DNA from 3 places in the Aneurinibacillus baijiui genome. Region 2 is predicted to be linked to each of the others. Evidence: riboswitches for the same ligand, from Rfam matches in the RefSeq annotation. Region 2 holds a riboswitch; each other region holds the start of a gene.

Region 1 (8,160 bases), on a different contig from region 2:
CGCCCTCGCGCATCTTCATAATACAGAGAGATTGTAAGGGGATACTCCCCACATGGAACGGGATTGCTTGTGTAGATCTCTAGCAGAATATCCTGTCCCTTTGCCGCAGTTCCAAGCAAAATCATCCCTGCTTCATTCTCAAAATAGCCGGTAAGATTCTCTGCACGACCAATACCATCCGGCATGTATACCTGTATGTGCGCATATTTTACAGGCAGCGGGGGAATGTGAATCCATACATGATTCATTCCCTCTTCGTTCTCCATTCGTGACTTTGCTAATCGAATATCCAGCATTACTTTGTTTCTCCTTTCAAAATTTGTGAGATCGACGCAATGATTTTTTGTCGGGTCTCTGCTGAAATATTTGGGCTTACGGTCAGAAACACATCACCACTTACCTGATGCGTCTCATTTTCCATGATGCGATCCGGTTGATAAAACGGCATATGATTCCCGATCTTCTCAATCTCCTCTATCGTCAGCGATTTCAGTTTGTCCTGAATGTCTGCCAACGTGTCGCCTGCTTTCGCCAGCGTAAGCACCGCACGAAAATAATGCAGATGCTCTTCTGTATACACCCGTTTATTTCCTACCAACGTTAATGGGGGAATCATCCCGATCTGCGTATAATACCGAATCGTGCGCAGGTTGATGTTTTGTCCTTCTTTCTGGAGGATATCGGTAACTTGCTTTGCGGTATACGTATTCATCCATACTCCTCATTTCATACAGCTGATCATCTCATATACACTTAAGTGATATAGTTACAGTTTACTGTAACTATTATTTTTAGTCAACCAATCTTTTACATTTTATCAGCAAACGAAATAATTTCTGTATGCCCTAATCGTTGGCGTCTTGTATAATAACCATATGCCACACAGATGAAAAGAAAGGGATATGCATGCTGACAAACCAAGAAAAAGACGAGGTTATTTATATGGCGCGGCAGGTGATGCTGATGCACCGCGATATCGAATGGGAAGGCTGGCAGCAGGTAGTGGAAGACGAACTGCTTGCGCGGGGCTGGTCCATAGAAAAAAAGAATGAGGCCCTTAAGCTGGTCGGCCTTTACAAGAAACATACACTGTAACAAAAAAGACAACGACCTTGAATTGCTGTAAGGCCGTTGTCTTTTTCTGTATCACTATTTTGATGCAAAATGCTCTGCGGCAAGGCAAAGAAAATAAGCGAGACCTGTCTGCTGTTCCTCTAGCATCTTTCTATGAAATTCATCTCCTAAAAAGAAGCGGGATTGAGCCGCAAAATCTGCTGGTTTGATTTCATGACCATGACGCGTAAGAAACGCGAGGTGTTCACTAATAAGCTGGTGTACCTTCGCATCATCTACATACAGCCCTGCACGTAAAGCCTCGGCCATTCCGTCCATAAAGCGCTTTGCTTCCGCAGCTGTCTCGTTCATTTCTTCAACAGGTATCGAAGAGCCTTCAAATAGGTCATAGTCATAGTTCTCTTTCAGATACTGCTTCTGCTCCTCCATTGCCTTCTCCCATTCTTCTTCACTATGAAACCCTTCAAACATCGATGTATGATCCATAACGTCTCCTTTCGCAGTAAACACGATCGATTCATTAATCGTCTGAACTAAACGGTCCAGGCGTTTTTTTCGAGCACAGAGAAGCTCTTTTTGTTCAGACAAAATGGATAAGCGATTCGGTTTACCATCCAGTAGTTGTTTAATTTTTGAGATAGAGAAATCAAGCTCACGATAAAACAAAATTTCCTGCAAGCGCTCCAACTCTTTTGTGCTGTACAACCTGTAGCCAGCTTCGCTTACTTTACATGAATACAACAGGCCGATCTTGTGGTAATAATGCAGCGTCTTAATGGTGACATTGGCAAGTTCTGACGTCTCTTTTACTGTATACAGCATTGTTTTCCCTCCTCAATAAAACACTGTACAGCCTCCTCTTAGGGGAGAGTCAATCATCTCTTTTAGATAGAATCAGCATCGGACGATAAAAAAAGGAAGACGCTTGTGTATAAGCTTCTCCCTTTTTTCTGCTTGTTATGGTGCAGGCAGGTCTTCTGCTACATGGATGGTGGCCGTATTTTTTATGTCTGTCCCCTTAGCGGTAAGCCAGAACTCTACTTTATACGTCCCTTTGGCAAGCGGAGCCAGGTCTGCGGTATATGTCTTCTCCTCTCCCTGCTTCAGCGACTCTTTGGAGATTACTTCCGTGAACTGCTTGCCTTCCGAATCCTGCCGGACCTTCTCGCCCTTCTCATTCCAAATGATATAATCATATTTTTGCCCCGTATTAAATTGCAAAGTCTGCTCGCGTTCGGTCTGATTCTTTACCGTAAACAGAAGCGTACCCTCTTTATAAGCAAGCTTGCTTTCTACTTTCCCTTCCCAAATGCCATCCTTATCTTTAGCCGCAATTGTGACCGTACGACTTTGCGGCGCCCATGTCGCTTCCTGGCCTAACGCTTCGCTGATAAAGCGGATCGGCACATAGGTTGTATCCTTGTACATCATCGTAAGCGGCAGGTTCTCTTTGCCGTTGTGATATGTACCTGACTTGCTTTCCTCGCCTACTTTAATCGTAACCGGGGTCAAATCTACCGCAACCTGCGTAAGCGACGATGCCCCATAGCCAACCCCTGCCGTCATGACACTTCCCAACACTACACCAATGGCTACCGACTTGATGTTTACATTCTTCATGCTTATCCCTCCCCATTCGGTTACTCTTTTGACGTGATATGTATGCGAAGAGTATGCATTTTTTTAGGAACCAGCAATTTTCCCGATTGTTTCGCACGGCGTTACCATTCATATTTGCTGCTGATTTCTGCTACAATAGATCGGTGAGGAGTGATACATACAATGAAGATAGGATCACACGTTTCATTTTCTAAAAAAGGATTGCTGAACGCGGTAGAAGAAGCCATTAGCTACGGCTCCACCTCGTTCATGGTGTATACAGGAGCACCGCAAAACACCCGGCGCAAGCCGATGGAGGACCAGTACGTCGAAGAAGGGCTCGCACTGATGAAAGAATACGGCATCGAGGACATCGTGGTGCATGCGCCTTACATCATTAATCTCGGATCGTACAAGCCAAGCACGTTCGAGTTGGCGGTGTCTTTCCTTCAGGAAGAAATCAAGCGCGCAGAATACATTGGTGTCAATAATATCGTGCTGCATCCGGGCGCCTATACGGATAAGGACGCAGAATACGGTATCAACCGGATCGCGGAAGGATTAAACGAGGTGCTGCACACCGGACAGACAGTCAACATTGCGCTGGAAACAATGGCAGGCAAAGGATCAGAAGTCGGCCGGAACTTTGAAGAATTAGCCGCGATTATCGATAAAGTCAAGCTGAACGATAAGCTGACGGTATGCTTCGATACGTGCCATACGCACGATGCCGGATATGATCTTGTGAATGATTTTGACGGCGTCATGGAAGCGTTCGACCGAACCGTGGGCCTTGACCGCCTGGCCGTCTTCCATATTAATGACAGCAAAAACTTCCGTGGGGCTGCCAAGGACCGTCATGCTCCGATCGGCTCCGGCTTGATCGGCTTTGATGCCATCAACTACATTGTCCATCATGAAGCGGCGCAGGGAAAACCGATCATCCTGGAAACACCGTGGATCGGTAAAAATAAAACCGATCAGTCTCCGATGTATGAAGTCGAGATTGCTTTGCTACGCGGCACGGTTCAGGAGCGCTTTTCCGATAATTTTCTGGGCGATGTCGAGACGCTTGGTGCCTACTTCGCCAGAGAGGGAATCAATCGGCGCGATTATGTCGTACAAAATTGGGAAGTGCTGCAGGACAAGAAGTTAAAGAAGGAAGATCCGCGCGAACCGTTAGAGAAGCTGTTTGATATTGTGACGCGGGCGGAATTGCTGCCGGATGAATCCGAGGAAGGCATCAATAAGCGCTTGATCGCCTGGCTGTCGGGCATGGATGTAAAATAGGTTTTCCATATAAAAGAGGAGCCCATGGCATATCTACATGTCATGAGCTCCTACACAAAAAAACCGCTCCAAAAGAGCGGCTTTTCTCTGTTTATCTATATATTTTATCTCTCCTGAATCCTACTGCCTATACAATCACAAGCTCTTTTTGGGGAAACAAATTCGTTACAAAAGTACGTTCCTCCTCCGTCAAATCAACAAGCGGCAGGCGTACGCCGCCAACCTGAATGCCCTGCATGTTAAGTGCTGCTTTGACCGGCGTCGGATTAGCTGCGATAAACAAACCTTCAAAGATCGGCAATAATTGACGGTGCATCCTGGCTGCTTTGGCAACCTCTCCGCCTGCGAATGCCTGAATCATTTCTTTCATCTCACGACCGATGACGTGGCTTGCAACACTGACGACACCTTTGCCGCCAACGGACATACAGGGCAGCGTCATGCCGTCATCTCCTGTATACAGCACAAAATCATCCGGCGTCTGCTCAATAATGCGGGACATTTGGCCAAGATCGCCGTTCGCTTCCTTGATGGCTACAATGTTTGCTACATCCGTTGCCAGACGAACGGTCGTCTCAGCCGTCATATTAATCACAGAGCGGCCCGGAATATTATACAGCATAACAGGAAGCTTTGTGCTTTGGGCAATCGTCTTAAAATGCTGGTACAGCCCTTCCTGCGACGGTTTATTGTAGTAAGGCACGACCAGCATGATACCATCTACGCCAGCCTGTGCAGCTTGCTGTGTCAGTTCAATCGATGCAGCCGTATTATTGCTGCCTGTGCCGGCAATGACCGGAATGCGGCCATTAACCAACTCCACTACATGGCGGAATAATGCGACCTTCTCACTGCCGGTTAGCGTAGGCGATTCTCCTGTCGTACCCGCCACAACCAATGCGGTAGTACCCGTGGCGATCAAGTGCTCCACCAAAGCTTCCGTCCGCTTCTTATCTACATTCAATTCTTTGTCAAATGGCGTTACCATTGCCGTTAGCATTCTTCCAAAATCAATCATTCCGATTCCTCCTTATCGTCGTATCACATAGGCATATTTTGCGTTTCTTTCTCCCCTATGTCTCGGCGCGCATATCGGAGTAGGAACGTACCGACCCGTGTCATAAAAAAACTCCTAACCGGATGATTAGGAGGATACAGGCGAAAAATAAAAACACCTACAACACGGGTCGCAGATGGATAATGAACAAATAATCGTCCACCCCATCTCCGTATCTCCTGCAAGATAGCGCACCACGCGTATCCGGTATGATCTACGCGTGACAGTTCTGTTCCTCTTCGGATACAGCCCCAACCCATCTGACCAGAGAAGCCAGACAAGCTTCGGCGGTTTTTCCTTTCTGCTGTGTTCACTGATGTTCCCTGCATCTCCCACAGCGTACTCTTAAATCCCGCGACCTCTACCTCATCAGAGCGTTGATGAGGTTTTTTGAATATGAAGTTGTATTGATGCTAGTATAGTGAACTTCCCTGTCCAGGTCAAGAAGAAAATTCCTCATCCATACGATTTGAAATCCCTTCAAGGAAAACTTCGATCAGCAGGGTCCGCTCCGCATGCGCAGGTAGAATATAGGACAACCTACGGGGGAAGGATTCTTCATGAATGGTTAATGCTTTGAGTTCTCCATATCGAATCGGTTTACGTACAACCCACTTAGACAGCAGCGTGAGGCCAAGACCTGCGGCTACACTTTCTTTAACCCCCTGATTGCTGCTTAGCGTAATCATTTTTTTCACTTTAATGCCAAGAGAGCGAATCATGTGGTCAAAATACACCCGCGTACCCGATCCTTCTTCCCGCACCACCCAGACTTCATCCTGCAGCACGTCCGGTGTAACGCTCTTACGGGCAGCCAGCGGATGATCCGTCGGTGCTACAAGCAGCATCTCATCCTTCATAAACGGAACAATGCAAAGGTCTTTGTCGCTAGTCTGCCCTTCAATCAGACCGATATCCATCTGCAGCAGCTTTACCGCTTCAATAATCCGCTTCGTATTCCCGATCGTCACCTCCACTTCGACATCTGGATAGCGACGGCGAAACTCAGCAAGCAGCACAGGCAGGATGTATTCACCAATCGTAAAGCTGGCTCCAATATGCAGCGTACCGGTAATCTTGTGATTGTACGCATAGATGTCTTCTTTTGTTTTCTCATATAGGTTCAGCATCTGCAGCGCCCGTTCATACAGCATTTGTCCGGCTGTTGTCACATATAAATGCTTCGGGGAGCGATCAATAAGCTTACTGCCAAATTCATGTTCAAGCTGCTTGATATGCAAGCTGACGCTCGGCTGTGAGAGCCGCAGTTTTTCCGCCGCCCTTGTGAAACTTTTTGCTTCCACTACCGCTACAAATGTACGCAGCGCATCATAATACATAGCTGCCTCCTTTAATCATTAAAAAAATTAATCTTTAAGATAATATAACTGTATTTCACTTATGATTCAAATTCTCCTATAGTTAAATCAGACAAATAATCTGATGGAAGGTGAACGTATGATAAGAGAACCTGTAACCACTTTAGGGCAAGGCGTACAGAAATCAGAGAAGAAAAAAAAGCCTACCCCTTTTATGATAGGAATAGGCATCACACTGGCGATTGCCGTCGCAGCAAAATATATAGCCCTACTTCCCGGACTTGGAATCATTGGCCCGCTCGTCATCGCTATTCTGCTTGGGATGGTATGGCGGGCAGCCCTGCCGATACCGGAAGCATCGATGGGTGGAATACATTTTGCCAGTAAGAAACTGCTCCGGGTAGGCATTATTTTTCTCGGTATGCGGCTCAACTTGTATGACATTGTCGAGGCTGGGCCTAAGGTATTTGCTATTGCAGCACTTGACCTCGCGTTCGCCCTCGTTGTGGTCTACGCACTCTGTCGTCTATGCAAGGTTGACCGCACGCTGGGCATCCTTACCGCATGCGGCACAGCCATCTGCGGCGCAGCAGCCGTGGCAGCGATATCTTCCCAAGTGAAAGCAAATGAAAAAGAAACGGCCATCGGTGTTGCTACGATTGCTGTACTGGGTACGATCTTTACACTGGGCTATTCCCTTCTCTATCCGTTCCTTGGCTTTAGCGCGTATGAATACGGCGTATTTACCGGGGGAACACTGCATGAGATCGCGCATGTTGTCGCGGCTGGGGCGGCTGGTGGACAGCAGGCAATGGATATCTCGATTATCGTGAAGCTGACACGTGTAGCGCTTTTGGTACCGGTAGCTCTGCTGGTCGGATGGTGGTTCATGCGCCGTACGGAAGATGCGAGTGGGAACACAAACGGCGAACAGGCATCCTTGTCCATTCCATGGTTCATTCTGGGATTTCTTCTCCTGAGTGGAATCAATACGCTCGGTATCATCCCGGCAGGCATTGCAGCTCAGTTCGTGGCGCTCGGGTACTTGTTGATTGCAATGGCGATGGCCGGATTGGGTCTTAATATTGATGCGGCTACATTCAAACGGATGGGCGTGCGTCCATTCTGGGCCGGACTCATCGGCTCGTTTCTGCTCTCTGTATTTGGCTATGCGCTGGTGTACTTTATCTTATAAAAAGGGGAATTTCATACGGCTATGGTCTTTCTTCGAACGCAAGCTTTATACCAAAGCCCAATAAAACAACGCCCGACACGCCTTGAATCGCCCGCTGTACAGAAGGCCTTTTCATCCATGTACTGATGGAATGGATAAAGGATACGTACATCAAAAACCAAATCAAGGTAAGAACAGCGTACGTCATCCCCATAACAAAAAATTGTAAAAATGTACTTTTGCCGGGTATAAGAAATTGCGGCAAGAAGGTAAGGAAGAAGACAGCCACCTTTGGATTTAATACATTCGTAAGAAAGCCCTGACGAAATACGGATACGCCCGCTTTCTTCGTATCGCTATGAGCTGCCACAGCACCCTGTTTCTTGGCAGCCCATAGCGATACTGCCCCTAAATAAATAAGATAGAGGGCGCCTACGTATTTGAAGACAGAGAATACAAAGGCGGACTTGACAATAATTGCGGAAAGCCCGATAACGGCAGCAAGCGTATGAACAACCGTCCCTAACACGCTGCCTAATGCTGTCTCGATTCCGCCCTTTCTTCCGTGAACAATTGCATTTCGTGTCACTAATCCCGTATCAGGGCCGGGTAAGATAATCAGCATAATGGACATAAGAATAAAAAAA
Region 2 (8,160 bases):
GAAAACAACTCAACAGGGTGGCCGGCTTCTGCAGCTTTAATTGTGGCCATCAAGCCTGCCAAACCGCCGCCAACTACGATAATTTTACCTTTACTCATGCTCAAACCCCCTATTTTTGGATTGCTTGTGCTACATCAACAGGATTTGCAAAGGAGAACAGAGCCAACAATCCCATCGCCGACATCAACACGAATACAACCATTGTAACATACGTAGAAATACGCTGTGCACGAGGACCTACCGTGATGCCCCAGCTTACGGCGAAGCTCCACAGGCCGTTTGCAAAGTGGAACGTTGCAGAAAGCAAGCCAATAACATAGAAAGCTAGCATGAACGGATTCGCCAGAATATCATTCATTAGAGTAAAGAGGCCTGTCGCTTCTACATTTCCAATTACCATTTGCATTTTTGTTTCCCATACGTGCCATGTAATAAAGATCAATGTGATAACACCGGTTACACGCTGCAGCATGAACAGTACGTTACGGAAGTAACCATAGTTGTTCACGTTGTTTTTCGCTTGGAATGCAACATACAACCCATAAATACCATGATACAGAATGGGTAAGAAAATAAAGAGAATTTCAATCAAAGCCAGGAATGGAATTCCTTCCATAATTTCAACACGCTCAAGAAAAGCTTCTTCGCCGCGCGTTGCATAGAAGTTCGTAAATAAGTGAACGAACAAAAATCCCCCGATTGGTACAACCCCTAGCAGGGAATGTAGTTTACGGTTAAAAAAGTGACGGTGATTCAGCATTGCACAGACTCCCCCTTTCACAAGGTTACGTTTCAGATTTTCTAGTTTGACACTTTTTTCACAAAAATAATCAATTTCTCTCCGACTTCTTCATCTACGTACGTGAAGATTCCCTACCACTCTCTCGTCTCTCTAGAAATTCCCCCTTTGCTCACTCCATTCCACATGCATGACATGAAGAAAAGCTTCCCGAGGAAGCCTTAAAATAAATGAAGACTTTGTGACAGATTCATTTTACTCCGTATGGAAGGTAGCGTCAAGAAAAGCAGCGGACAAATTGTCGAAATACGCCGATAATCTGTGGACAATCTTTATAATTATCTCGGGGCAGCAGACGGAGCGAAAATATTAGCCGCATGTTTCTCAATAAACCGTTCAACTAACGGACCAATTTTTACAAATTCGACAAGAAAGCCGTCATGGCCATAGATGGATTCGACAAAATGATAATCCACATCCTTACCAAGTGCTCGCATAAGATCGACAATCTCCTCCTGATGGTCGGCAGGATACAATAAATCTTTTGAAATTGCTACAGATAGAACCTTAGCTTCAATTCTCTCAAGTGCAGCCTTAATCCCGCCTCGTCCTCGACCAATATCGTGCGAATCCATTGCCTTTAGCAAATACAGATAGCTATTGGCATCGAATCGCGTGACCAGCTTCTGCCCCTGATAGCGCAAATAGCTTTCAATGTTAAAGGTGGAATCGAACTGCATTACATCGCGTTCATCCTTTAACCGTCGGCCAAATCGATACTCAAATAAATCAGCAGTACGATACGTGATCATGCCAAGCATCCGGGCTATGGATAATCCATTTACAGGCCCTTTTTCCGGATAATAGCTGCCGTTTTTCCACTCGGGATCGGATAGAATCGCCTGTCTTCCTACATCATTATAAGCAATCGCTACAGCTGACAAGCGTGCGGATGTCGCAATTGGCAGGACAAGATGCATCATTTCCGGATACATCACCGCCCACTCATATACCTGCATGCCGCCCATGGAACCGCCCACCACAGCAAAGAGCTTCTCAATTCCTAATTGCTCAATCAACATATACTGCAGCTTCACCATATCCCGAATCGTCACAACCGGAAAAGCAGCACCATACGGCTCTCCCGTCTCCGGGTTCGAAGAGGCGGGACCCGTTGTACCTGCACAGCCTCCCAGCACGTTTGACGTGATTACAAAATATTTATTCGTATCAACGTATCGTCCGGGGCCAATCAGTCCTTCCCACCATCCTGGGGTCTCTTCATCTCCCACCGCATATGCATCACCGGTAAGCGCGTGACACACCAAAATCGCATTGGTCTTCTCCTCATTTAGCGTCCCGCTCGCCTCATAAGCAATCTCAACCTGCTTGAGTGTAGCTCCACACTCCAACGTTATTTCATCTATAACCATCTTCTGTATCATGCGCTTATTCACTCCTTTCTAGCAGGAAGTCAGAAGAATCCCTCTTCCCTTCCTCTTAGCGTTTATCTTCATGTCATGAAAAAAACGCCGCTTCCTATAAGGAAGAGGCGTTTATATGGCGCATACCTCCCCTTATCTTCCAGAACGAAACATATCGTTCTGCTGGAGTTAGCACCTTATCCGCGCAAACGCGCGGGGTTGCCGGGCTTCATCGGGCCAGTCCCTCCGCCTCTCTTGATAAGAGCTATCATAAAATTGTATTCCGACTTTCTACGAGTTAGTTCAATACTACGGTTTTTACTGACTAATGTCAATATTGACAAAAAGGACATCCGCTTTGTAAACTTATATTATGTATTAGGTTAACAAATTATCACGAAGGAGCAACCTATGAACATTGAAAGTAGAAAAATGTTAATTTTATCGGCCTTATTCTGTGCGATCATCGCCGTCTTCGCACAAATTTCTATCTCATTCATTCCGCAAGTTCCATTCACCCTGCAGAATTTTGCCATTGCGCTAGCCCCCATTATTCTCGGTCGCCGCTATGGTACAATCGCCGTTCTGCTCTATCTACTGCTCGGAGCCATTGGGGCTCCGGTATTTGCCCAATTCTCAGGTGGGATGGGCATTCTCATCGGCAAAACAGGTGGCTATTTGCTCGGATACGTTGTAGCGGTTTTTGTTATGGGAACAATCTTTAAGGGTAAGGATATCACATTTACCCGCGCATTTGTTGCTAATCTTATCGGCTTACTAATTATTTATGCGTTCGGTGTTACCCAGCTTAAGCTCGTCTTGAGTCTATCGTGGGGCCAGGCATTCACATTCGGAATGGGACTGTTCGTTATTCCTGACCTGGTAAAAGTGGCGGCCGCTTCTTACCTGGGAATCCTCATCCGCCACCGACTTGACGCAGCAGGTCTCCTGCCTGCTTCTGTGCGCAATAATCGAAGCGTCGCGTAAGTACTGAAAAAAGGACAAGCCCATGCCGTTTTTATCTGGCATGGGCTTGCTTTTTTTATCCTCCGTATACAACAGCAGTCTCTTTGACATCTAACCCAAACGATGTATGCAGACTCTGTACAGCATCCTCTATTCTTTCCACTGGAATAATGCTAGAGACCTTAATTTCCGAAGTAGATACCATCTTGATCTCAATTCCTTGTTCCGCAAGGCAGGTGAACATCTGAGCAGCTACCCCTGGGTTTGTAATCATACCTGCGCCTACGATAGATACCTTAGCAAGTTCCTCCTCTGCCATCGCATAGCCAAATTGCAGCGCTTCGCGATGCTTCAGCAATACATCGAGTGTTTTCTTTACTTCATCTCCGCTTACCGAAAATGACACATTTGTCGTATTCGCTTCATACGCACTCTGTACAATAACATCGACATTAATATGTTCCTCAGCCAACACCGCAAAGAGCTTAGCCATGGCCTCCACTCTTGACGGCAGATCAGCTACCGTAATTTTGGCGACATTTTTATCATGAGCGATGCCGCTCACTGCAAGTCCTTGTTCCATATTCGCTTCCTCCTCTATCATCGTTCCTTCTGCCTCAGTGAAACTCGATCGAACCGTTACACTTACTTGATGCTGCTTCGCGCACTCCACCGCACGTGGATGCAGAACACCTGCACCAAGCGTCGCAAGCTCTAGCATCTCATCATGTGAGATGCTCACAAGCCTTCTGGCAAGAGGAACCATACGCGGGTCTGCCGTATAGACTCCGTCCACATCCGTATATATTTCACACTTTTTTCCATCAAGTGCCGCAGCTAATGCAACCGCGGTCGTATCAGAACCGCCGCGCCCAAGCGTCATAATCTCTCCATGCGCCGAAACTCCTTGAAACCCGGCTACTACCACCACGTTTCCCTTATTCAATGCTTCTATGATGAATGCGGTATCAATCCGATCAATACGAGCCTTCATATGTATATCTTCTGTCATGATTCCTGCTTGCCATCCGGTCATAGATACAGCAGCCTGGCCTTGTTCTTGAAGTGCCATCGTCAATAATGCGATCGATACCTGCTCCCCGGTTGTAAGCAGCATGTCCATCTCACGCGGATGTGGCTCATCCGTAATCTGCTTCGCCATATCCACTAAGACATCGGTCGATTTTCCCATTGCTGATACTACCACAACCACTTGATGGCCCTTCTGCACCGTTGATATGACACGCTGGGCTACTGCTTGAATTCGTTCGATTGTGCCGACGGATGTACCGCCAAATTTTTGTACAATTATGCTCACTTTGTGTACCCTCCTCAAATTAAGATAATATTCTTCTCTTCATTATCAGAGTACTCCGCACACATATGAGGGTTAGAGAACGCAATGCCGGATCAATAAAAAAGACAACAGCAAGGCATAGGCCAAAGCGGTTGTCTGTAGATTCTCAAGAAATATAATGACAGCGAACGCTCACTTCCCTACTCCCTGTGCGAGATAGTACTCCACCGGCTATCTGGGACGATGATCCGGTGACAGTTCTGCATTTGTTCAATGCAGACCCAACAGCAGACGTTGAGATCCGTTCTGCCATTTCGGCGAATTCCCCTTTCTCCCGCTTTCCCTGGATTCTCATTCCTCCAGCGGAATACTTATGGTTTTCGCGCCTCTACCTCACCCTATTTAAGTGAGGCGTTATTTGCTTACTATTCAATTTCTGTATATGGTACCATATGTTAATAATCTTGACAATTACTTTTATTCGGCTTGTTCGGCTGTTCCCTCTTTTGTCTCCTGTAAGTATTCTAAAATCTGACGGGCCAGCTTATCACCGATACCAAGGTTACGATACTCCTCCACGGTCGCTTCTCGCATGCGCTTGATCGAACCAAAATGCTTAAGCAAAAGCTTCTTACGCTTCTCTCCGATACCCGGAATATCATCGAGCTTTGAGTGGAACATCGTCTTACCGCGCGTAGTACGGTGGAATGTGATCGCAAAGCGGTGCACCTCATCCTGAATTCGCTGCAGCAGATAGAATTCATTGCTATCCCTCTTTAACTCAACAGGGATAGGCGGATCACCTACCAGCAACTGAGCGGTACGATGCCGTTCATCTTTAGCCAATCCGCATACCGGGATAAAAAGACCGAGTTCATTCTCCAATACATCCACAGCAGCAGAGATCTGCCCTTTGCCTCCGTCGATTACAATCAAATTTGGCAGGTCCAATCCTTCCTTCAGCACACGGGTATACCGGCGGCGGACAACCTCTTTCATCGTGCCGTAATCATTGGGGCCGATAACCGTTTTGACTTTATATTTACGATACTCTTTCTTATCCGGCTTACCATCAGTAAATACGATCATCGCCGAAACCGGATCAACCCCTTGAATATTCGAGTTATCAAACGCCTCAATCCGCTTCGGATACCCGATGCCGAGCACATCGCCTAGCTTCTGCACCGCCTGTATAGTACGGGCTTCATCCCGTGACATCAGCGCAAACTTCTCCTCAAGTGCAATGCGCGCATTTTCCTGCGCCATATCCACAAGTTGTTTTTTTGGACCGCGCTGCGGAATAAGAACCTTGGTACCAAGCGCCTCTTCAAGCCCATCTATCCCTTCACTTGTCGGAAGCAGCACTTCTTTTGGCCTGACGTGGTCCTTTAGATAGAATTGGACAACATAGGAAACGAAATCTTCATGCTTTTCACCATAGAACGGAAAAGAACCTACGTTACGCTCAATCATTTTACCCTGACGAATATGGAAAACCTGTACACTCATCCATCCTTTATCGACATGGTAGCCCCAGGCATCCCGATCAACATTGTCACTAAACGTAACCTTCTGCTTTTCCATAATGGCTTCAATGTATTGAATCTGGTCACGCAGTTCCTTAGCACGCTCGAATTCAAGATTCTCTGCCGCTTCTTCCATTTGCTGCTTTAGCGTCTTCTTGATCTCTCCATAATTCCCGCTGAAGAATCGGCTGATTTCCTCGATCATGGCATCATACTGCTGCGTTTCTACTTCGTATTCACACGGGGCTACGCACTGCCCCAGATGATAGTAAAGACAGACGTTTTTCGGCATATTCTTGCACTTGCGCAGCGGATACAGCCGATCTAAGAGCTTCTTTGTCTCCTGCGCGGCTCCTGCGTTGGCATACGGACCAAAATACTTGGCGCCATCCTTCACCACTTTACGCGTAATCTCCAGACGCGGGTGCGCCTCATTTGTAATCTTGATGTATGGATATGTTTTATCGTCTTTTAACAATACGTTATAGCGTGGGTCATGCTTTTTAATTAAGTTGCACTCTAGCAAAAGTGCCTCAACCGGTGAAGATGTGACAATGTATTCGAAATCAGCGATCTCCTGTACAAGCCGCTGCGTTTTTCCATCATGGCTGCCTGTAAAATAAGAACGAACACGGTTTTTTAATACTTTAGCTTTGCCTACGTAAATAATGGTACCGGCAGCATTTTTCATTAAGTAACAACCTGGCTTATCCGGTAACAGGCTCAGCTTTTCTTTCAATGCATCCATCCTGCTTCCCCTTCCTTCCTCATCAAAAACAGGTGCAAAAAGCGAGTCCACCTTATCATATCATACATAGAAGACTCGCTTTTTCCATCTGTTTCTTCCAACCATATTACAGGATAGAATGAATAAATCCTCCGATTGAATTAACCGGAGGATTTATAATATCGCACACGCTACTTACAGATGCTTGTTAATAGCGCTCAGTAGGCTTTCTTTCGGTTGGAAGCCGATAATTTTATCAACAACCTGACCGTCTTTCACCAGCATCAACGTCGGAATGCTCATTACGCCAAAGCGCTGTGCAGATTCAGGATTCTCATCGACATTAACTTTTGCGATCTTAACTTTGCTGCCAATCTCGCTGTCGATCTCTTCAAGAACCGGTGCGATCATCTTACAAGGTCCGCACCAAGGAGCCCAGAAGTCCACCAGCACAGTGCCGCCATTTTCTACTTCGTTTTGAAACGAGTTGTCTGTTACATTTACGATTGCCATATGTAACTTCCTCCTTTTATCTCCATTCATACTTAACATGCCTGTATTTTGTTTGTAGTATACACTATCCGTATACCAGTAACAGTATATCATCCTTACCTCAAAATATCTACTGGTGAAACACTTCTAGGTATTTTTGCTTTCTTTCGCTGCTGCATTACAAGCCTACAGCAAAAAAAGCAGCGTCATTCATTGACGCTGCCTCAGTAAGAAATAACCGGTAATTATACCAGTACTTTCTTGAATTCTTCGGTAAGAAGCGGCACGACTTCAAACAAATCGCCTACAATACCATAGTCAGCTACCTGGAAGATCGGTGCTTCCGGGTCTTTGTTAATCGCTACAATAATTTTTGAACTGGACATTCCAGCCAAGTGTTGGATTGCGCCAGAGATACCTGCTGCGATGTACAGGTCCGGAGTAACAACCTTACCTGTTTGACCGATTTGCAGGGAGTAATCGCAGTATTCGGCGTCGCATGCACCACGGGATGCACCAACCGCACCGCCCAGCACATCAGCAAGCTCCTGCAGCGGTTTAAAGCCGTCTACTGATTTTACGCCGCGTCCGCCAGAGATAACAACTTTAGCCTCGGACAGATCGACACCACCGGCTGTTTTACGTACCACATCTTTTACAATCGTACGCAGGTCTTTAATATCTGCGTTTACATCAACTTTTTCTGCGGAACCGCCTGTTTCTTCGGCCGCGATATTATTTGGACGCACCGTTGCGAACACAATACCATCTACAACTTTTTTCTTCTCGAATGCTTTTCCTGCATAGATTGGGCGCGTGAACACTACATCATCGCCAGCAACCTCAACATCAATTACGTCAGACACTAGGCCGAGGCCAAGGCGAGCCGCAATGCGCGGAGCCAAATCCTTTCCAATAGCTGTATGCGGCATAAGAATCGCTTCAGGCTGCGCCTCTTCAACCACCTGACGCAGCGCTTGGAAATATGC
Region 3 (8,160 bases), on a different contig from region 2:
TTGCGTAATGTAAATCATCTGGAATTTAGGATGATCGGAAGAAATAAAGGTCACCTGTTGGCTGTTTGGATCAAGTAGGAACGTGACAGAATGCTGTTGATAGGTTAGAGATGTGTCGCTGCTTTCGGCATCCGGTTTGCCCCATTGTTTGATAATGGTTTCCTTTTTCGTTCCAAGACCGAAATCGTAAAAGAAGACCTTGCCCAGTTTGGCTTCTTGATAGATTTCGCTTGCCAGCGTTATTTTTTCGCTTTGTTGTGCGCCATTTGCCCCTTGTTTAGGCGATTGTGTATCAATGCTTGTTTGATCAGCAGATGGTGCTTCCTTTTGCACCGGATTGCTTGGCGCAGCTTCATTCTGCGGCGGATCGACGACAGGCTCCGTGCTTGCTTGCTGATCAACTGTAGTAGGTGCAGCGGCAGGTTCTGCAGCGGGTTGACAGGCTGGCAGGAAAAGCATCGCTGCTAACAGGGCGGCTGGCATGCTGTTTTTTCTCAACATGGGTATAAAACTCCCTTCGTTTGTTGTTCTTCTTTTAGCATTACTTTGTTTTCCCGCTAACAGGGATGGCTTGATTGAAATATTCTTCTAGTGTAATGCCGCGGCGGACAATTTCCTTTGCCGCCTCTTTACCGACGTAGCGGATGTGCCATGGTTCATAGGAGTAGCCCGTGATTGCTTCTTTCTCTTTAGGGTAGCGGAGAATAAAGCCGAATCGGTGCGCATTTTTGGCTAACCATTTCCCTTCCTTGGTTTTTCCGAGACGCTGCTCCAATGCATAGCCGACGCTGGCGCTTGAGATATCCATGGCCAGGCCAGTTTGGTGTTCGCTTTGACCTGGGTATGCGCTTGTACGGTTGGCGGCTGCTTCGCCTTTTTGCTTGGCGTTCCGAGTGAAAATAGCCTTCTGGGTTGCATAGGATCGATAGCCTGAGACGGCTTTCAAGTCAATTTTTTCTCGCTTAGCCTGTGCGAACAACTCTTCAAGTGCGCGGGCGGCCGAGCGGCGAAGCTGTTTTTTTGGATGGTTCCCGGCAAAGGAAAAAGGCACATTCGGTACAACGAGGTCGGCGGGTTCATAATTTTCCGGCAGGTTCCGTTTTTTATTAACGAGAACCATCACGCTTGCTGCATTCGTGACGATGATTTTATCTGAAGAGGAATGGGTTGCTTGCTTTGCCGGTTTTGTATGTTGCTCTGTATTCCTTGAAGAAACAGTGGAAGAAGCTGGCTTATTCTCCGGTTTTGGCTGTAGTGTTTTCGCTTGTTGCTGCTCGCTTGAAGCCGGTGTCGACTGTGCTGACGCTGTCAGTGGAGTTTGAGCTTCGTTCGCGTTTTGACTGGTTGCAGCGGGCGGTGTAGACTCTGGGATGGCCTGACATGCTGATAGCATGAGAGCAGGCAGGAGAAGCATGGCAGGCCATTTTTTCTTGTATCGCATAAAATAGTCTCCTTCACTCGTTGTTCTAGGGCAGCATGCAGTACCCTCTCTTTCTATGTATGCAGACGTACGATGTGCAAAATAAGTTCCGATTCATAAGGAAAAACGTTCCTATTTCCTATTAGCTAACTAGCTATAAGTAAGAGGCGGCTTTCTTACTATAGGAAGGTAAATTCTAATACTTAGTTTATCTAGAAAAACAAACGTATGAAACGGTTTGCATGTCGGTGTATGTGTAGATAGAAGTGACACTCAACACGCGTCTGGTGCCGGGTTTATCTCCTTATGATGTTATGGAGCAGATCAAAAAGGTCATTGATGATCCAAGTATAGAAGTGAAGCTTGCTACGGACATGAGTGAAGAGGAAGCAAAATACGCTTGTTCAAGTAGCGCAAAAACAAAAAAAGTGAGGGTTATACAATAGATAGAAGAAGGGGCTGTCCCATAAGTGATGGGCAGCCCCTTTCGTTGTTGTCTTATCGTTCATCGATAGCGTCGTCGAAACGGCACTCTTCAAGAGGAATAACCTTTGTCTTTTTCACTTTTTTATAGCCAAGCCACAGCAGAAGAAATAGCGGCAGACCGATATAGGAGACCAAGACACCGTTCCAATCGATCTGATCTCCCATGAATGCTGTGTAATTCTGTCCGAGAATGACGATCATACAGAGTACAAAAGCAAAAATCGGGCCGAATGGGAACCATTTGGCACGGTAGGGCAGATCACGCAAGTCCCGCCCCTGTACAACGTATGCACGACGGAAGCGATAATGGCTGATGGCGATGCCAAGCCAAGCGATAAAGCCGGACATTCCCGAGGCATTCAGCAGCCAAGTATATACAACTCCGTCTCCGAAGAAGGAAGCAAGGAATGCTACCATACCGACAGCGGTAGTCGCCAATAATGCATAGACCGGAACGCCGCGACGATTGAGATGACTGAATAGCTTCGGCGCTTTGCCTTCCTTGGCCAGCACATAAAGGATGCGGGTGGAGGCATACATACCTGAGTTCCCGGCAGAGAGAACGGAAGTCAGAATTACCGCATTCATTACAGAAGCGGCAAAAGCCAATCCTGCTTTTTCAAAAATAATTGTAAACGGACTTTTTGCGATGGTCTCGATATCGCTGCTGACCAGGCTTGGATGCGTGTACGGCAGCAGCAATCCGATCATGAAGATGGCGAGAACATAAAACAGGAGGATACGCCAGAATACCTGCCGGATCGCTTTTGGAACATTCTCCTTTGGATTGTCGCTCTCACCGGCAGCAACCCCGAGCAATTCCGTTCCCTGAAAGGAGAAGCCGGCTGCCATAAAAATACCCAGCAATGCCATGAAGCCGCCATTGAACGGCGCGTTATCGACAGTAAAATTCGAGAAGCCGACCGCTTCACCGCCCATAATCCCAAATACCATCAAGAGACCGATTCCGATAAAAATAATAACCGTAACAACTTTAATAAGAGCAAACCAATACTCGGATTCACCATAGGCCTGCACGGACAGATAATTCAGGCCGAACATAAGAAGCAGGAATAGTGCGCTCCATAAAAATGAGGAGCTATCCGGAAACCAGAACTTGATCAGCAGCGTACTTGCCGCCAGTTCGGCTGCAATTGTAATCGACCAGTTATACCAATAATTCCAGCCGAGTGCGAAGCCAAGCGATGGATCAACAAAACGGGACGCGTACGTACTAAAAGAGCCGGGTACCGGCATGTACGTAGCCAGCTCGCCTAAGCTGGTCATGAGAAAATATACCATAATGCCAATGGCGACATAGGCTACCAGCGCTCCGCCCGGTCCCGCCGTACTGATGGCACCTCCACTGGCAAGAAACAACCCGGTTCCGATCGATCCGCCAAGAGAGATCATAGTGAGGTGGCGCGCTTTCAGTCCGCGCTTCAACTGCCGCTCAGAAGAATGCGAGGCATTCGGGGTAGACTCTGCCACGGTTTGTTGCGATACATTGTCTTGCACGTAGAAACACTCCTTCTGTAAAGATGAATAAAGGGGAAGGAAAGGAGTGGGAAATATAAAAAAATACCGCCAAGGAATTGTCGGCGGTATTTCTAAATAACCCGCATCATACCTTCCATGAAGATAGCACACCACGTTTGCCCGGAAAGCAAACATGACAGTCCCGTTCCTGTTCGATAACGGACCCAACCGATGTACTCGAAGAAGTACACCAGCTTCGGCGGCTGTTCCTTTCCGGGGATTTCACAGGCAATCTTCGTGCCTCCTGCCCCGTACTGATAACAGTCGCGACCTCTACCTCACCGTTGATGATGAGGATTGTCGTGTATTTATTTTGAAAACAATGTGTTAAGTATATAAAAGATTAGGTGATTAATCAACAAGTTTTATTTTTCTATCAATTTACTTTTATGCGGCATGCCTCTCATTGTGCTGTGCCTTTACGCCGCGAATGCGGTCTGTAATATATCCGATAAGCACACCGGCCAACGCCGGAAGCACCCATCCGAAACCTTCCTTGTACAGCGGAAGAAAAGTGAAGGCGCTAGACAATTTACCGGCAAAGAATAATGTGTTACAAGTATCCAGTATGCTAAAAAGTCCTACAAGTACAACAGATACTGGATAGATAGACGGCGCATTGGCGATATAGCGATGCGTCAGCGCGAGCAGAATAAGTGTAATCGCTATTGGATATAAAATACCTAGAACAGGAACCGATACGCTGAGGATCTGTGTCAGTCCGAGGTTAGCGATACCAAAGCTTACAACCGTAAGTACTGTAGCCCACATGCGATAGGATAGCCGGGGGAATACAGAAGCGAAGAATTGGCTGCAGGATGTGATGAGTCCGATGGATACACATAAGCAGGCAATCGTAAACGTAAGGCCAAGCAGCAGTGTGCCGCCTGCTCCGAACAGATGATTCATCATTAACGTTAGAATTTGAGCGCCATTCTCAGCTTCTCCGGCGTTTGGAGTGACTGCTCCAAGGTATCCGAGAACCAGATAAATGACGGAGAGCAATAGCCCGGCTCCAAGTCCTGCATACATCATCGCCCGTGATAGCGCGCGTCCTTCCTGTACACCGCTTGCCTTCAAGGTATTGGCAATTACGATGCCAAAAGCCAGTGCGGCGAGTGCATCCATTGTCAGATAGCCATCAAGGAATCCTTGAAAAGCAGGAATCGAGCCATAGTTTCCTTTAGGGGTCGACAGCGTATCCATCGGCGTTAGAAAGCTTTTGACAAAAATCAGTGCAATAAGAGTAAGCAGAAGCGGCGTAAGCAGCTTGCTGAAGCGGTCGATCAACTTCGACGGAGATAAGCTGAGCCAATAGACCAGGCCGAAGAAGACGAGTGTATAGAGTGCCATTGACAGCGTACCTGTCTTAAGAGCTTCCGGCAAAAAAGGCGCGGCTCCCATCTCGTAAGCCAAGCTTCCGGCGCGTGGGATGGCTAATCCAGGACCGATCGATACGTAGATAAGAAACGGAAATAAGAAGGCGAAGGATGAGTGAACCCGCCCGGTAAGCGTACGAAAACCACCGGCTTTAGCAACAGCCATTACGCCAAGGATCGGAAGCCCCGCTGCTGAGAGAACAAAACCGGCAAGAGAAAACGCGAGGTGATCACCTGCGGATTGGCCGAGGAACGGTGGGAAAATTAAGTTTCCCGCTCCAAAAAACATGGAAAAGAGCATGAAACTTACTAACAGAATGTCTTTTTTTGATACGTGCGTCATAACAAATTCTCCTTCTCGTGGTGCGTATATAATTGAGTAAAATAAATATACCGATGTGCCGTATGCGGCAGGAAAGACTTGACATTTATTTTTGTTTCTGCGTAGACAGATATGAAAGGCATTGTACCAATTTCGTATCCAAAAAACTAGTTGATTTCCTAAATTCGAAATAGTAGATGTAGTTAACGGTTTCATCGCACGTCTTTGGAACCAGGAAAATGATAAAATGGCAGAAAAACGTATGGTTTGATACAATGCAACGAGATAGCGGATGGACGTACAGGCGGCTTCAGATTCGCAGGAGGGTGTATGTTCCGTTATATGGTATTTTATAAGGAAGAAGAAGGTGGACATGACTTTACGTTTGTAGAGGCAGACAGCTTGACGCAGGCGGTAGAAGAAGCGTATGCAAGCCTGCCGCAGCAGGTCGTCATTACAGACATTGGTCAAGTTGGCTGTGGAAGGTCATAGAGTAAAGGGGTAGGTGGAAGTAACGCCTGCCCTTTTTTATGCGAATGCACATACATTATGCGAATCTACATAATGGATAGTGTTTGTAGTCAGCAGATTATATGTAAGACTTCCTATTTAATCGACTGATTAGATTAAATATTTGAAATAAATAGAAGTATAAGTCTATTTTGGCATAAAACTTGCTTTTTAAATTAAAGTGTGACAACAGGTAGAGGCAATTGCAGAAAAGGAACGAGAAGGGGGATTGCAATGGCAGACGAAACAGCTAACCGGACAAAAAGAGACACATCTTCAAGCACAGAATTTTCCCGCACACTAACGTTATTTCCGCTCGTTGTGCTGGGGCTTGCTTATATGGCCCCTATGACGGTGTTCTCTACGTATGGGGTTGCTGCGCAGGCGACGCATGGCATGGTGCCTGCCGCTTATGTTACAGCACTTGCAGCGATGCTGTTTACCGCTTACAGTTATGGGCGCATGGTGAAAGTCTATCCATCAGCCGGATCTGCGTATACGTATACGCAAAAGACGATCAGCCCACATCTCGGTTTTCTTGTAGGCTGGTCGGTGCTAATGGATTATTTGTTTTTGCCTATGATTAACTTTTTGCTTGCTGGAGCCTTTTTACATGCCGCTTTTCCTGTTATTCCGGCCTGGGTGTGGACGCTGGTCTTTATTGCAGCCATTACGGTGGTCAATGTATTTGGCATTCGGTTAGCTGCTCGGCTCAACCTTGTTTTGATCTCGTTTCAGTTTCTTGTCACCATTATTTTTCTCTCGCTGTCGATACGCGGACTAACGCAAGGCATGGGAGCAGGTACTTTGTTCTCTGCCCTTCCGTTTTATGATCCGGACGTGTCCTATTCGTTTGTGCTTGCTGGAGCCTCGATACTCTGCCTGTCGTTTCTAGGTTTTGATGCGGTCACAACGTTATCCGAAGAGACGGTGGAGCCAAAGAAAACTGTGCCTAAAGCAATTTTTCTTATCGCGCTGATTGGTGGGCTGTTGTTTACTTTCGTTTCCTACATCACGCAGCTGATTTATCCGAATTTTACCTCATTTAAGGTGGTGGATTCTGCTGCATTTGAAATTGCTCAGTATATTGGCGGGTCGCTGTTTGCAGCGATTTTTCTAGCCGGGATGATTACATCCTGTGTGGCTTCTGGTTTGGCTTCGCATGCGAGTGCCGCACGCTTGCTCTATGCGATGGGACGGGAACGGGTTCTTCCTGCAAAAGTATTTGGCTTCATTCATCCACGGCTGCAAACACCGCTCAATAATGTGCTGTTAATTGGCGTGTTCTCTCTCTCGGCGCTCGTAATGGATTTGGTCACAGCTGCTTCATTCGTCAACTTCGGCGCACTGGTTGCCTTTACCTTTGTGAATGCATCGGTTATTTTTCATTATTACATTCGTGAGAGGCGGCGCAGCATGGGAGGGTTTATCTTATATCTGCTGCTCCCGCTCATCGGTGTCGGATTTAACATCTGGCTGTGGAGTAATTTGGATCGTAACTCGTTGATGCTTGGTGGGCTGTGGGTTGCTGCCGGTCTTGTATACTTGCTCATCTTGACAAAAGGCCTAAAAAAGCAGCCGCCGCAGTTTCACTTTGAAGAAATAGAAGAAGGGGCTGATCATACACGGACACAGATTTCATAAAATATATCAATCATCTAAGGAGGGCATAGCATGAAGCCAAGCGGTTTTGTATTTCACGAAGATTATGTAAAGCACGATACAGGCACTCAAACGTATACACTGCCCAATAAAGAGACCGTTCAAGTCGGTCTGGAGTTCGAGAACCACTATCGTGTTCGTTATATTAAAGACATGCTTGAGAAGAGTGGTTTGCTTGCACAGATGGAAGCGTTCACGCCAAAGCCAGCGAGTGAGGAAGATTTGCTGCGTGTCCATACGCCAAGCCATATTGCACATGTGCGTGAGGTTGCACAAAAGGGACTTCGCGTCTTCGGACCGGAAGCATACGGCTGCCCGGTCTCAGAGGAGATTGCCCGGCTGTCGGCAGGCGGTGCACTAAAGGCGGTTGATATTGCGATGGGAGCAGAGCCGGGACTTTCGCAGGCCTATGCGCTGATTCGTCCGCCGGGACACCATGCATCTAGCGATCAGGCGATGGGTTTTTGCCTGTATAATAACGTGGCGATAGCCGCTCGCTACGCGCAGGATAAGTATGGACTAAGCCGGGTTGCGATTGTTGATTGGGATGTACATCATGGTAATGGAACGCAGGATATTTTCTATGAAGATGAGAGCGTTCTCTTCATCTCCCTGCATGAAGCGGAGTATTTCCCGGTGGATACCGGCGCTGCCGAAGAGGTCGGTGCAGGTGCTGGGACTGGATATAATGTTAATATTGCGCTTCCTTCTGCGACCGGAGAGGAAGGCTATCGGCACGCATTCGAGCATATTGTTCTCCCGGTGCTGCGTGAATATAAGCCGGAGCTTCTGCTTGTCTCAGCCGGTCAGGACCCGAATGGGCTTGATCCGCTGTCCCGCAT

Evidence for each region. Region 2 has a riboswitch for lysine ahead of AB3351_RS19575 (aspartate kinase). Riboswitches for the same ligand answer to the same signal wherever they lie in the genome.
Region 1: linked by a shared signal. The riboswitch ahead of dapA (4-hydroxy-tetrahydrodipicolinate synthase) and the one ahead of AB3351_RS19575 (aspartate kinase) in region 2 are both predicted to bind lysine.
Region 3: linked by a shared signal. The riboswitch ahead of AB3351_RS02455 (amino acid permease) and the one ahead of AB3351_RS19575 (aspartate kinase) in region 2 are both predicted to bind lysine.

What each region holds. Positions count from the first base shown of each region.
Region 1 is NZ_JBFTXJ020000002.1:573,588-581,747, forward strand. Features, by position in the region: gene AB3351_RS06215 (hypothetical protein) at 1-296, opposite strand, end outside; gene AB3351_RS06220 (MerR family transcriptional regulator) at 296-712, opposite strand; gene AB3351_RS06225 (hypothetical protein) at 907-1,095, shown strand; gene AB3351_RS06230 (MerR family transcriptional regulator) at 1,150-1,896, opposite strand; gene AB3351_RS06235 (BsuPI-related putative proteinase inhibitor) at 2,032-2,694, opposite strand; gene AB3351_RS06240 (deoxyribonuclease IV) at 2,857-3,963, shown strand; gene dapA (4-hydroxy-tetrahydrodipicolinate synthase) at 4,091-4,981, opposite strand; lysine riboswitch at 5,200-5,392, opposite strand; gene AB3351_RS06250 (LysR family transcriptional regulator) at 5,461-6,360, opposite strand; gene AB3351_RS06255 (YeiH family protein) at 6,479-7,534, shown strand; gene AB3351_RS06260 (LysE family translocator) at 7,554-8,147, opposite strand.
Region 2 is NZ_JBFTXJ020000014.1:10,263-18,422, reverse strand. Features, by position in the region: gene sdhA (succinate dehydrogenase flavoprotein subunit) at 1-98, opposite strand, end outside; gene AB3351_RS19590 (succinate dehydrogenase cytochrome b558 subunit) at 110-760, opposite strand; gene metX (homoserine O-acetyltransferase MetX) at 1,078-2,184, opposite strand; SAM riboswitch class I at 2,314-2,428, opposite strand; gene AB3351_RS19580 (biotin transporter BioY) at 2,575-3,150, shown strand; gene AB3351_RS19575 (aspartate kinase) at 3,206-4,447, opposite strand; lysine riboswitch at 4,636-4,825, opposite strand; gene uvrC (excinuclease ABC subunit UvrC) at 4,904-6,700, opposite strand; gene trxA (thioredoxin) at 6,875-7,192, opposite strand; gene AB3351_RS19560 (electron transfer flavoprotein subunit alpha/FixB family protein) at 7,417-8,160, opposite strand, start outside.
Region 3 is NZ_JBFTXJ020000001.1:505,054-513,213, forward strand. Features, by position in the region: gene AB3351_RS02440 (DUF4309 domain-containing protein) at 1-501, opposite strand, end outside; gene AB3351_RS02445 (M15 family metallopeptidase) at 542-1,441, opposite strand; gene AB3351_RS02450 (hypothetical protein) at 1,687-1,866, shown strand; gene AB3351_RS02455 (amino acid permease) at 1,919-3,397, opposite strand; lysine riboswitch at 3,541-3,729, opposite strand; gene brnQ (branched-chain amino acid transport system II carrier protein) at 3,833-5,167, opposite strand; gene AB3351_RS02465 (hypothetical protein) at 5,477-5,638, shown strand; gene AB3351_RS02470 (APC family permease) at 5,891-7,300, shown strand; gene AB3351_RS02475 (class II histone deacetylase) at 7,331-8,160, shown strand, end outside.